DNA from 3 places in the Bacillus xiamenensis genome. Region 1 is predicted to be linked to each of the others. Evidence: predicted binding sites of a transcription regulator. Region 1 holds the regulator's gene; each other region holds the start of a gene.
The links. The regulator CtsR, encoded in region 1, represses protease genes until heat stress. The targets are predictions, from matches to a motif close to ATGGTCAATAAAGGTCAAACA.
Positions count from the first base shown of each region.

Region 2: the regulator CtsR is predicted to act here: its motif matches at 1,629-1,649, upstream of BK049_RS01745 (ATP-dependent Clp protease ATP-binding subunit).
Region 3: the regulator CtsR is predicted to act here: its motif matches at 1,699-1,719, upstream of clpP (ATP-dependent Clp endopeptidase proteolytic subunit ClpP).

Region 1 covers NZ_CP017786.1:1,525,238-1,529,804, forward strand. The annotation lists gene mcsB (protein-arginine kinase McsB) at 1-932, opposite strand, end outside; gene mcsA (protein-arginine kinase activator protein McsA) at 937-1,494, opposite strand; gene BK049_RS07660 (CtsR family transcriptional regulator) at 1,509-1,973, opposite strand; rRNA gene rrf (5S ribosomal RNA) at 2,151-2,266, opposite strand; rRNA gene BK049_RS07670 (23S ribosomal RNA) at 2,327-4,567, opposite strand, start outside.
Region 2 covers NZ_CP017786.1:353,454-358,020, reverse strand. The annotation lists gene BK049_RS01745 (ATP-dependent Clp protease ATP-binding subunit) at 1-1,559, opposite strand, end outside; gene BK049_RS01740 (YkvI family membrane protein) at 1,805-2,848, shown strand; PreQ1 riboswitch class I at 2,920-2,964, shown strand; gene queC (7-cyano-7-deazaguanine synthase QueC) at 3,124-3,780, shown strand; gene queD (6-carboxytetrahydropterin synthase QueD) at 3,781-4,218, shown strand; gene queE (7-carboxy-7-deazaguanine synthase QueE) at 4,215-4,567, shown strand, end outside.
Region 3 covers NZ_CP017786.1:2,239,990-2,244,556, reverse strand. The annotation lists gene BK049_RS19980 (hypothetical protein) at 12-140, opposite strand; gene BK049_RS11305 (DinB family protein) at 275-739, opposite strand; tRNA gene BK049_RS11300 (tRNA-Arg) at 1,040-1,115, opposite strand; gene BK049_RS11295 (TM2 domain-containing protein) at 1,234-1,542, opposite strand; gene clpP (ATP-dependent Clp endopeptidase proteolytic subunit ClpP) at 1,770-2,366, shown strand; partial or broken gene BK049_RS18905 (LOG family protein) at 2,418-2,615, opposite strand; partial or broken gene BK049_RS11285 (SulP family inorganic anion transporter) at 2,967-3,575, opposite strand; gene BK049_RS11280 (2-hydroxyacid dehydrogenase) at 4,031-4,567, shown strand, end outside.

The DNA.
Region 1 (4,567 bases):
ATATTACTTGAAAGCCCCTTAATGATACCTAAATCTATTCCAAGCCGCACATCTGACAAACACTTCGCCGTTTCCTTGGATTCAATCATGCGGCAATTGGCCAAAATCCCCAAGGAACGGTACACTCTGTCCTCAAGTTCAATTTTAGACGTTTGATATAATGCTTTTCGTGCAGATCGCTCTTGCTCAATAAGCTGTGCCGTCACACTATTCAAATCATCGACAATATCTTCTTCTGATTGACCAAGTGTCATCTGATTTGAAATTTGAAAGATGTTCCCTATTGCTTCGCTACCCTCACCATAAATTCCTCTGACCACAAGACCTAATTGATTAATTGCAGGAATAATACGATTCATTTGTCTTGTCAGAGCCAATGCCGGCAGGTGCATCATGACTGAAGCCCTAATACCTGTACCTACATTGGTCGGACAGCTCGTTAAGTATCCTCGCTTCTCAGAAAACGCATAATCGACTTGCTCTTCAATCCAGTCGTCTATCTGATTAGCCACTTTTAGTGCATTAGCCAGCTGGAATCCTGGGAACAAGCATTGAATACGAATATGGTCTTCTTCATTCAGCATCACACTGATTTCTTCATTTTCTGAAAGCAAACAGCCGCCAAATCTTGATTCAGCTAAATGTGGGCTAATCAAATGCTTTTCAACAAGTACCCTCTTGGCCAAAGGCTGCGTTTCATTCATTCGAATCAGAACAAAATGTCCAATGTCCTTCACTTTCTGGCTCGCAAACTTTTGCTCGAATTGCTGGAGAACAGTTTCAGCCTCCTCCTGAGAAAACTGAGTTGGGAAACGAACATGCTCTAGATTGCGTGCCAGCCGAATACGACTGCTTAGAACAATGTCACTTTCTGGTCCTTTTTGTTTCATCCACTGACTTAATGCGTCTTGAATAAAATGTTGGAGCGACATGTCGTTATTCTCCCTCCCTCTGCTGAGATTGCTCATGCTCTAATGCACGAATTTGATCTCGAACTTCCGCTGCTTTTTCGAACTCTTCCTGTTCAATCAGCTGCTTTAGCTCTTGCTGCATTAACTCAAGTTTCCGGCGAACATGCAGACTGCCGGCAATCCGTTTAGGAATTTTTCCATTATGGACTGTATTTCCACTATGGACTTTTCGCAGAACAGGATTTAAATACTGATCAAATGTTCCATAACATTCTGAACAGCCAAAACGGCCTGTTTTTCTAAACTGCTGAAAGGTTAAGCCACACTTAGGACATTGATCCACTTCTCTCGCTTCTTGAAAAATAGATGATCCTTTATTAGCACTTGTGGTAAAGCTAGGATCAATATTCAACAAGCCCGATAATAAGTTGTGAATCGAGAAACCTTGGTTTCCACTCATAGCATATGAATCACTGTTTTCTTTTGCACATTGTTCACATATGTGCATTTCTTGTTTTTCTCCATTTATAACTTTCGTAAAGTGAAAAGTGGCTGGTCTCTCATTACATTCTTGACAAATCAATCTTTTCACCCGCTTTACTTTAATTTTAAAGCATTTAACATCGCTTTCATCATCCTAGCCCGCAGTTCATCTCGTTCAGGTAAATCAATGTGTAGAACAGAACGGTCCATGACACTAATCATCATCTTTGCTTCTCTTTCGGATAAAATGTTGTTTTCAACAAGACGCATGATGATATGATCAGATGCAGCCTGTGATAAACGATGACGTATTTGGGAAATGATGTTGTTCAATAAATCGATTTCATCATTCATTTTGACTTTAATGATTCGGATATAGCCACCGCCGCCACGCTTACTTTCGACGATATAACCTCTTTCGCTCGTAAAGCGTGTATTGATAACATAGTTAATTTGTGAAGGTACGCATTGAAACTTATCTGCAATCTCATTGCGTTTAATTTCTAATATTTCTCGACCATTCTGATCCAAGACTTCCTTCAAATACTGTTCGATGATATCAGAAATATTTTGTGCCACTCCGCCTCCTCCTCCATTGACTTTGACTATATTTGACTTTAATCTTACTATAAATTTTTTCGGTCGATTTTTCAAGATAATCGCTCAACTAACAATATTATTTCCACATTTATCTGGTGCCAAACCTTCCAAAAACACAAAAAAGACCAGTTCCAAACGGAACTGATCCTTAGAAAAGCTTGGCGGCGTCCTACTCTCACAGGGGGAAACCCCCAACTACCATCGGCGCTGAAGAGCTTAACTTCCGTGTTCGGTATGGGAACGGGTGTGACCTCTTCGCTATCGCCACCAAACCTGATGGAGAGAATGTTCTCTCAAAACTAGATAACAATGTTCATGCTTCACATTAAATATAGGTTAAGTCCTCGATCTATTAGTATCTGTCAGCTCCACGTGTCACCACGCTTCCACCTCAGACCTATCAACCTGATCATCTTTCAGGGATCTTACTTCCTTGCGGAATGGGAAATCTCATCTTGAGGGGGGCTTCATGCTTAGATGCTTTCAGCACTTATCCCTTCCGCACATAGCTACCCAGCGATGCCCTTGGCAGAACAACTGGTACACCAGCGGTGCGTCCATCCCGGTCCTCTCGTACTAAGGACAGCTCCTCTCAAATTTCCTGCGCCCGCGACGGATAGGGACCGAACTGTCTCACGACGTTCTGAACCCAGCTCGCGTACCGCTTTAATGGGCGAACAGCCCAACCCTTGGGACCGACTACAGCCCCAGGATGCGATGAGCCGACATCGAGGTGCCAAACCTCCCCGTCGATGTGGACTCTTGGGGGAGATAAGCCTGTTATCCCCGGGGTAGCTTTTATCCGTTGAGCGATGGCCCTTCCATGCGGAACCACCGGATCACTAAGCCCGACTTTCGTCCCTGCTCGACTTGTAGGTCTCGCAGTCAAGCTCCCTTGTGCCTTTACACTCTGCGAATGATTTCCAACCATTCTGAGGGAACCTTTGGGCGCCTCCGTTACATTTTAGGAGGCGACCGCCCCAGTCAAACTGCCCACCTGACACTGTCTCCCTGCCCGATAAGGGCAGCGGGTTAGAAGGTCAATACAGCCAGGGTAGTATCCCACCGATGCCTCCACCGAAGCTAGCGCTCCGGTTTCCAAGGCTCCTACCTATCCTGTACAAGCTGTACCAACATTCAATATCAGGCTGCAGTAAAGCTCCACGGGGTCTTTCCGTCCTGTCGCGGGTAACCTGCATCTTCACAGGTACTATAATTTCACCGAGTCTCTCGTTGAGACAGTGCCCAGATCGTTGCGCCTTTCGTGCGGGTCGGAACTTACCCGACAAGGAATTTCGCTACCTTAGGACCGTTATAGTTACGGCCGCCGTTTACTGGGGCTTCAATTCGCACCTTCGCTTACGCTAAGCGCTCCTCTTAACCTTCCAGCACCGGGCAGGCGTCAGCCCCTATACTTCGCCTTACGGCTTCGCAGAGACCTGTGTTTTTGCTAAACAGTCGCCTGGGCCTATTCACTGCGGCTTCTCGGGGCTTTAACACCCTAAGAAGCACCCCTTCTCCCGAAGTTACGGGGTCATTTTGCCGAGTTCCTTAACGAGAGTTCTCTCGATCACCTTAGGATTCTCTCCTCGCCTACCTGTGTCGGTTTGCGGTACGGGCACCTCTCACCTCGCTAGAGGCTTTTCTTGGCAGTGTGGAATCAGGAACTTCGCTACTAAATTTCGCTCGCCATCACAGCTCAGCCTTCACGGGAAACGGATTTGCCTATTTCCCAGCCTAACTGCTTGGACGCGGATATCCATTACCGCGCTTACCCTATCCTCCTGCGTCCCCCCATTGCTCAAATGGTGAGGAGGTGGTACAGGAATATCAACCTGTTGTCCATCGCCTACGCCTTTCGGCCTCGGCTTAGGTCCCGACTAACCCTGAGCGGACGAGCCTTCCTCAGGAAACCTTAGGCATTCGGTGGACGGGATTCTCACCCGTCTTTCGCTACTCATACCGGCATTCTCACTTCTAAGCGCTCCACCAGTCCTTCCGGTCTGGCTTCACAGCCCTTAGAACGCTCTCCTACCACTGTTCGTAAGAACAGTCCGCAGCTTCGGTGATACGTTTAGCCCCGGTACATTTTCGGCGCAGAGTCACTCGACCAGTGAGCTATTACGCACTCTTTAAATGGTGGCTGCTTCTAAGCCAACATCCTGGTTGTCTAAGCAACTCCACATCCTTTTCCACTTAACGTATACTTTGGGACCTTAGCTGGCGGTCTGGGCTGTTTCCCTTTCGACTACGGATCTTATCACTCGCAGTCTGACTCCCAAGGATAAGTCATCGGCATTCGGAGTTTGACTGAATTCGGTAACCCGGTAGGGGCCCCTAGTCCAATCAGTGCTCTACCTCCGAGACTCTTACCTTGAGGCTAGCCCTAAAGCTATTTCGGAGAGAACCAGCTATCTCCAGGTTCGATTGGCATTTCACCCCTACCCACACCTCATCCCCGCACTTTTCAACGTGCGTGGGTTCGGGCCTCCATTCAGTGTTACCTGAACTTCACCCTGGACATGGGTAGATCACCTGGTTTCGGGTCTACGACCACGTACTCATGCGCCCTA
Region 2 (4,567 bases), 1.2 Mb from region 1:
ATTTCATCGAGCAAAATGATGCTATATGGTTTTCTGCGAACCTTTTCAGTCAGTTGTCCTGCTTCGTCATGACCAACGTATCCAGGAGGAGAACCGATGATTTTGGATACAGAGTGTTTCTCCATATATTCACTCATGTCCAAACGAATGATCGCGTCTTTTGAGCCAAATAATTCTTCCGCTAATGTTTTGGACAATTCGGTTTTACCGACGCCTGTCGGTCCAACGAAAAGGAAGGAGCCTGTTGGTCTATGTTTCGATTTTAAACCGGCTCTACTTCTTTTGACGGCTTTTGCTACTTTTTCAACCGCATGTTCCTGACCAATGACTCGTGCTTTTAAGCGGACGTCGATTTCTTTCATTTTTGTTTGTTCGTCTGCTTGCAGTTTGCCAACCGGGATTCCTGTTTTTTGTTCTACAATGGACTGGATATCCTCAGCTGTGACGACATGCTTTTTGTCATCTGATTTGTTTTGAAGTCTCGCTTCTATCGCTTCTTCTTCATCCCTGAGCTTCGCTGCCTTTTCATATTGTTCTTCTTTTAAAGCAGCTTGTTTTTCAGCGGCAATTTGGGCAAGACGGTTTGTTAATTCATCTTCACTTGCTGCATCAAGAGAGAGGTTCGCTTTTGAACCCGCTTCATCCATTAAATCAATGGCTTTATCTGGCAAGTGGCGGTCTTGAATATACCGCGAAGATAACTGAACGCATGCCTTAATGGCTTCGTCAGAATAAGTGACGCCATGATAGGCCTCATACTTATCTTGAATGCCTTTTAATATCTCAATCGCTTCATCTTGTGTTGGCTCATGAACCATGACTGGCTGGAAGCGTCGTTCAAGTGCGGCATCTTTTTCAATTTGACGATACTCTTTTAATGTAGTCGCACCGACTAGCTGCAGCTCGCCTCGTGCAAGGGCTGGTTTTAAAATATTTCCGGCATCCATTGATCCTTCTGCAGACCCTGCGCCTACAAGAAGATGGATTTCATCTACGAATAAGATGACATTTTTACGGCTTTTCAATTCGTTGATTAATTGCTTCATTCGTTCCTCAAATTGTCCGCGTACACCTGTGTTCGCCACAAGTGAGGAGACATCTAATAAATAGATTTGTTTGTTCTTTAATTTATTTGGTACATCGCCACTTGCAATTTTTAGTGCAAGTCCTTCGGCAATAGCTGTTTTACCAACACCAGGTTCACCAATGAGGACAGGATTGTTTTTATTTCTTCTATTTAAAATCTCAATGACTCTTGCGACTTCTTCATCACGGCCAATGACTGGATCAATCAGGCCAGCATTTGCGCCATCAGTTAAGTTTTGGCCAAGTTCATCGAGTAAGCCTTTTTGTTTAGGCTGCTCCCCGATTGGGGCATGTCCTGTTGGCTGAGAAAAGAATGAATGTCCTCCGAACAGGCTAGGTCCCATTTTCATTTTTGACTGCTCCATCAAAGAGGTGTAGCAGTCCTCACATAAAACCATTTGGCTGCGGGACGAATTCACTTGCATATTCAGGCGAATAGTCGCCTCATTTACTTGACATTGTTGACAACGCATTTGCCATGACCTCCTTAAAAATAAAGTTTGACTTTATTTGACCAATGAAAGTTAAATAAAATGGTCCGTTGTTTGACCATCTTTGACTATAGTATACTCTGACCTATTTTGACTTTCAACTGTTTTGCTCAAAGTTTGATAAAAAATCCTTTTTTGCATTTAATCATGGTTTGTCCTTCTTTTCAAGGAACTTGTCTCATAGGATAAAAAAGAGACAATCGAAAGTGTGGGTGCGGAGGGGTCAAATGAAACGTTCAAATGAATCCGCTTTTCAGCTTGCCTTTGTATATGTGGGAACAGTGGTTGGAGCTGGGTTTGCGACAGGAAAAGAAATCGTTGAATTTTTTGTTCGTTTTGGCTGGATTGGACTAATTGGTATTTTGATTAGCGGCGCTATTTTTACTGGCCTTGGCGCAAAAATGATGCTCATCTCGAAACGAATGAAAGCTTCATCTTATCAAGATATGAATCGCTTTTTATTTGGAGCAGCAGCGAGTCGATATATAAATGTCGTCATGTTTTTTATTTTACTGGGTGTGACCTCAGTGATGATTTCTGGTGCAGGCGCTATTTTTGAAGAACAGCTTGGCATATCGAAGGAATATGGTGTTTTCTTAACGATTATACTGAGCGTCATTGTCCTTTTTAAAGGGTCAAAAGGGGTATTTGGTGTCAACGTTCTCGTCGTCCCGATGCTTATTTTCTTTTCATTCATTGTGTTTTTTGATTCATTTGTGTTTACTAGCGTCGAAAGTCACGTTCTTGCGCTGCAAATGGGAGAGGGCGAATGGGTGCTGTCTGCAATTTCATACGGCGCTTTTAATTTAGCGCTGTCTCAAGCCGTATTAGTGCCGGTTGCAAATGAAATGACGTCAGAGGCTGTGATTAAAAAGGGAGCGGTGCTTGGCGGCAGCATGCTGACACTCATTCTCATTGCCTGCTTTTTATCCCTTTCTTCATTAGATATGCTGGAGGCGTATGATATTCCAATGGCTCAGGTGGTGTATCAAGTAGCAAACTCCATACATCTCATCTATTTATTTGTGATCTTCGGCGAAGTCTTTACATCCGTCATAGGGAATCTATATGGACTCGAAAGACAAGTGAGTGTGTATATCCGAATGAATAGTCTCTATACAATATCTCTTATTCTGATCTGCTGCTATGTGATCAGTAAAATTGGATACGGTACACTCATTTCAACGGTTTACCCCATTTTCGGCTATGTCAGCATCTTTTTCATCCTCTTTCTTTGCCTGAAAAAAATGCCTGCATCCTTTCATCAGTAAAGAAGGGATAGCCTGTATAAAAAATATGTGGTACACTATCCTCTGTGAAAATTGAACAAAAATCCGTGAAGACGGGAGAGGTTCTAGCAAAACCCTCTATAAAAAACTAAGGACTTGCCGTATCCTTGGATGTGGCATTTTTTATTTTTTATGGCTGGGACACCTCATACACATGTAAAGGTGTCTTTTCTTTTGAGAAAAATAGGGGTTGTGAGGAGCCTTTCAGATGCAGCTTTGTACGATTGTACTCATCTGTAAAAGGAGGAAAATAAAAAATGAGAAATGAAAAAGCGGTCGTTGTCTTTAGCGGGGGACAGGACAGTACGACATGTTTATTATGGGCACTTCAACAATTTAAAGAGGTTGAAACAGTAACCTTTCATTATAATCAGCGTCATCAAGAAGAAATTGATGTCGCCAAAAGAATTGCTGACAAGCTAGGTGTGAAAAATCATCTATTAGATATGTCGCTTTTAAATCAGCTAGCACCTAATGCTTTAACAAGAGATGACATTGCTATTGAGGAAAAAGAGGGCGAGCTGCCATCCACATTTGTTCCTGGGAGGAACTTAGTGTTCTTATCCTTTGCTTCTATTCTTGCGTATCAAATCGGAGCAAGACATATTATCACAGGTGTGTGTGAGACAGACTTTAGTGGTTACCCGGATTGCCGAGATGAGTTTGTGAAATCTTGCAACGTTACGGTGAATTTGGCAATGGAAAAACCATTTGTGATTCATACGCCGCTCATGTGGCTCAATAAAGCAGAAACGTGGAAGCTGGCAGATGATCTGAATGCGCTAGACTTTGTGAAAAATGAAACGCTCACTTGCTATAATGGCATCATTTCTGACGGCTGCGGGGAATGTCCTGCATGTAAGCTTCGGAAAAATGGCTATGATACTTATATGAAAATGAAGGAGGCAAACTAAATGCTTTCTGAAATCTATCCACAGACAGATCACCCATTTTCATTTGAATTGAATAAAGATATGCATCTATCGGCAGCCCATTTCATTCCAAGAGAAGAGGCTGGTGCATGCAGCCGCGTACATGGTCATACGTATACGATCAATATCACGATTGCGGGAGACGATCTAGATGAGTCAGGTTTCCTTGTCAATTTCAGCACGCTGAAAAAGCTCATTCATGGGCAGTACGACCATACACTGCTCAATGACCATGAAGAATTTTCATCAAACGATCCATACGCTATGCCAACCACTGAGGTTGTTGCAAAGACTGTGTATGACAAAGTGGCGGCGTATTTAACGACCTTAGCGAACAAACCGGTATGTGTTCAGGTTTTTGTCAGAGAGACACCAACTAGCTATTGCATTTACCGTCCGAAACGAGTTGAGCTCAAGTGACTAAAGCGATTCCTGTATTAGAAATCTTTGGTCCGACCATTCAAGGAGAAGGAATGGTCATTGGTCAAAAAACCATGTTTGTCAGAACAGCGGGCTGTGACTACTCTTGCAGCTGGTGCGATTCATCATTTACATGGGATGGATCAGCCAAGCATGATATCCAGTGGCTTCAAGCAGAGGACATTGTAAAAGAGCTGAAGAAAATAGGCGGTGAGGCTTTTTCTCATGTCACCATTTCAGGAGGGAATCCTGCGCTTTTAAAGCAAATGGAAACCCTCATTGATCTTCTCCATGAAGAAGGGATTGATACGGCACTGGAAACGCAAGGAACGATGTATCAAGATTGGTT
Region 3 (4,567 bases), 710 kb from region 1:
TCTTTTTTCTATTATTTTTTGAGCAGCATTTGTTTAAACACCGCGGACTGTTTTTCAATTGAAGTCGGATCAGCATAGATAAATTCATTGATTGAATAGTACAGAACATGTCCTTGTTGCACTGCTTTGTTTTTTTCCATAAAACCCCTCTCCTTATGGAGAAGGCTGTGAGAAACACTTGTTCTATCGGGAAATAGATCAAGCATAAGCTCGTAGAACGTATAATAGACATGACTTAAAAAAACACGATGAATGTTATTTGAATTGAGGACAGTTATTCAAACATTAAAATTTTAGGGTCTTTATCGTAACAGTGAACAAGCATAGCGTGTAATTGCCCCCTATGATGATAAACGTGTGCTAATATCTCTAACAACCATTCATACCTTGTATATGTCACATCCCAATATGAGGTGGTACGGGATAGTAGTTCTTTGTCTGATAAATTCATATAATTATTTTTTAATGAATGAAAGTTGGTAATTAAGCCATTTTCTATTGATTCTAAATCTTTGTATGATACATTAGAATAAAATTTTTCCATCTCTTCTTGGGTAGCCTCATTAGAAATACGCCAGTCAGCTTCACAAATGATAGCAATGTGTTCCAACAATTCTCCGATAGACTGCTTATGAGATGTTGGTCTTTTTTGCAGATCATCTTCTTCTAATTTACTTATTATTTTTATTAATGTTTTAACAGCTACTTCAATTTGATGTAAAACACTTTCACAATTCATTAGTCCCTCCTTATGAAAAAATTCTTCCCTGCTAGTAGAACAATAAAAAAGCTTCAATGTGCAATGATTTTATACTCATTCAATACATTATATCTTTTGTGTTGCTTACTTTTAAATATAGCGTCTTTCTTTCAGGCTAGTAAAACAATAATCTCTGTTTACTACTAAGTGGCCGTACATCATTCACAACATATTCTGAAGAACAGGTGAAGTTCCTCTCAAATCACTCACAAAAAAAGCTGAAAACCCTTTAGAATAAGGATTTTCAGCTTTTTTTAAATGATAAATCGAATCTATAGACGCGCTCGGAGGGATTCGAACCCCCGGCAGACGTGGTACCGGAAACCACCGCTCTATCCAACTGAGCTACGAGCGCACGATATGTTTTTTGAACGTCAGCATATCAAATTATAAGGGAAATGATGCAAGAAAGCAATGATATTCTGACAGCATCAAAAAAGAAGCCTGCACCGAAAAGATGCAGACATGTCTTCTTATGCCATTTTCACAGATGCAATAATTTTTCGTTCCATGTTTTCATTTACTTCATCAACTGTTTTCACAAGACAGATGATACCATCAATAAACGGCCAAATGAACAGTGTTAACCATCCTAAAAGAAGCATGGTCACTGCATACCCTTTTTTCTCATCTAGGTAAAAACGATGAATAGCAAACGCTCCAAAGAACCACCACAAAAGAAATACAACTAATTTCGACTTTTTCTTGGTTTGCAGTTCAGTTGAGACAACAATACGTTGCTGATCAGTCAAACCACTTTTTTCTAAAAGCAAATTATCCACTCTGTTTCCTTCTTTCTGACTACAAATAATTATTCCATAGGTAATTTTACCTCACAACAGAAAGTTTTTCCATATTTTTTTAAAACTTTTCCATGGTTTAAGAAATTTAATTTTGGGAAAAATAACATGTGGCTGTCGAATTTTTTGATTGCATTTTGTTTGACCTTTATTGACCAAAAATGTATCATTGAATTACATACTTACCTAAAAGGTGAAGGAGGAACATTATGAATTTAATACCTACAGTCATTGAGCAAACAAATCGTGGGGAAAGAGCCTACGACATTTATTCTCGTCTTTTAAAAGACCGTATTATCATGCTTGGTTCTGCAATCGATGACAATGTTGCCAACTCCATCGTGTCACAGCTTCTTTTCTTAGAAGCCGAAGATCCAGAAAAAGATATTTCTATCTACATTAACAGCCCTGGAGGTTCGATCACAGCTGGTATGGCCATTTACGATACGATGCAATTTATTAAGCCAAAGGTATCAACTATTTGTATTGGGATGGCTGCATCAATGGGTGCGTTCCTGCTTGCTGCTGGTGAAAAAGGTAAGCGTTATGCCCTTCCAAATAGTGAAGTGATGATTCACCAACCACTAGGCGGTGCCCAAGGTCAAGCAACAGAAATTGAAATTGCGGCAAAACGAATCCTTTCTTTACGCGATAAACTGAACCAAGTACTTTCTGAACGTACTGGTCAGCCAATTGAAGTGATTGAGCGCGATACAGATCGTGACAACTTCAAAACAGCGGAAGAAGCTCTTGAATACGGACTCATTGACAAAGTCTTGACCCGTAATACAGACGAACAAAAATAATGACAACACAAACCGTCTGCTCTTTGAACAGACGGTTTTTTGTTGTTCAAATACGTTAAGACAGCTCTGTCCATTTCTGCTGAAGAGCAATACCTCATCCGCAATGGCTCCCATTCATCCAATTCGTGAGCCGCCGTATACAAGATGGATTCCTTGCTTTGCCATATAAGTCCCCAGCTCGACAGCTTTTTGTTTGTAGATGTCATTCACACCTAGATTCGACCCAGCAAACACACAAATCGTTTTCATCAAAACAGCTCCATCTCTCTATGATTTCTTCACCCACTCATTCTCCTATACTTGATTGTAAAGAAACAGCCGTTCCGTCTATATATAGTGTAAAACCAAAAGGTGAACACCATATAAGGAGATGTATAAAGAGCATGCAAACAACTGAGGCTGACCTCTATGATGTCTCATTAGAAGAAGTCTTCTCCTCCCATCAGCAGAAACTCACTCAGCGGTTTTCTCGTGAGACAGAGCAGGCAAAAAGCACGTGACTTGTCGGTCACGTGCTTTTTTCATCGTCTCATAGATGCTGTGGTAAGATATCATCCGTTCGTTCAAAAATAGAAACGGCAGCCACATTAGAAAGAGAGACCGATCAGCAAGGTTCAACGCCACAAACATCAAAATCGGTGCCATGGCAGCAAGCGGAATCATGGATGCATATGGTGCAAATAACATTAAGATCAGCAAGACGACGATGCCATGCACGACACCTGAAATCGGACTTGCTCCGCCATTTTTGATGTTCGTTGCCGTTCGGGCAATCGCCCCAGTTGCTGGAATCCCTCCGAAAAGCGGTGCTGCCATATTGGCAATTCCTTGACCGACGAGTTCCTTATTGCTGTCATGTTTAGAACCTTTCATATTGTCAGCAACCATCGCAGACAAGATCGACTCCACTCCGCCTAAAAGCGCAATGACAATAGCCGGCGGCAAGAGGTCCATCATTTTTTCAATCGTTAGTTCAGGAAAAGCGAAGCTTGGCAACTGACGAGGAATTTCGCCATATGCAGAGCCAAGGGTTACAACTTGTCCTTGGAAAAAGAGAACGGCTACAAATGTTGAAGCTAATAGTCCTAATAGAGCACCAGGTATTTTGGGAATATATTTTTGTGCCGCCAAAATCACGATAAGCCCGATGACGGATGTGATGATGGCAAGACGATTTGTGGTCCCGAGATGAACCACGATTTCTCTCATAATGAGAAAACGATGAGAGAAAATGTAAGCATTTTCTCTATTTTGACCTTTATACCGCTTCAGCACAGGCGATATGCGGCTTTTGCTTTCAAACGATAGCTCTCATCTCACCAAAAGACGATGAAAAGGTTTAGTAGAAAATGGCCATCCCGTTTAATACACTTCAAATATAATAAATTTTCTACCAAAAACTCTCGATCTATTTTCCGGTTTGTCAAATTATCTCTCGAAACATCTGCCATTTTTCTATGACACATCTACTAATCACTCATTTTTCTACATCATAAAAAGACATCAGTTGGCCGAGGAATTTACTCTTTCACTAAAAAAACGTCTTCTTTCCCGTTATTTCAGTATATTAAATATTGAACTGCTCATATTCAAACGTGTACTGCCAAAATGGTTGCTTTATAATAAAAAGAGAAAGATGCCCATGTGAAAGGAGCGAATTGACTGTGAAACCACATATTTTTGTCACCAAACCCCTGCCTGCCTCTTTTGAAGACATGCTAAAGGAACATTGTACATACGAGGTATGGCAATCAAAGGACCCTATTCCAAGAGATGTTTTATATGAGAAGTTGCAGAAGGCTGATGGCCTTTTAACATCTGGCACGAAAATTGATCAAGACTTATTAGATCACGCACCCCAACTCAAGGTGGTGAGCAATCATTCAGTCGGCTATGACAATTTTGATCTAGAAGCGATGAGACAAAGAGGGGTGATTGGGACGCACACGCCTTACACACTCGATCATACCGTTGCTGATCTTGCCTTTTCGCTCATTCTCTCTTCTGCAAGAAGAATTGCCGAGCTTGATCGTTTTATCCGCGAGGGAAAATGGACGGAATTCGTGCAGGAGGAAGATATGTTCGGCATTGATGTCCATCATCAAACGCTCGGCATTATTGGGATGGGACGAATCGGAGAGCAAGTCGCCAAACGAGCTGCTCATGGTTTTGATATGAACGTCCTCTATCATAACCGAAGC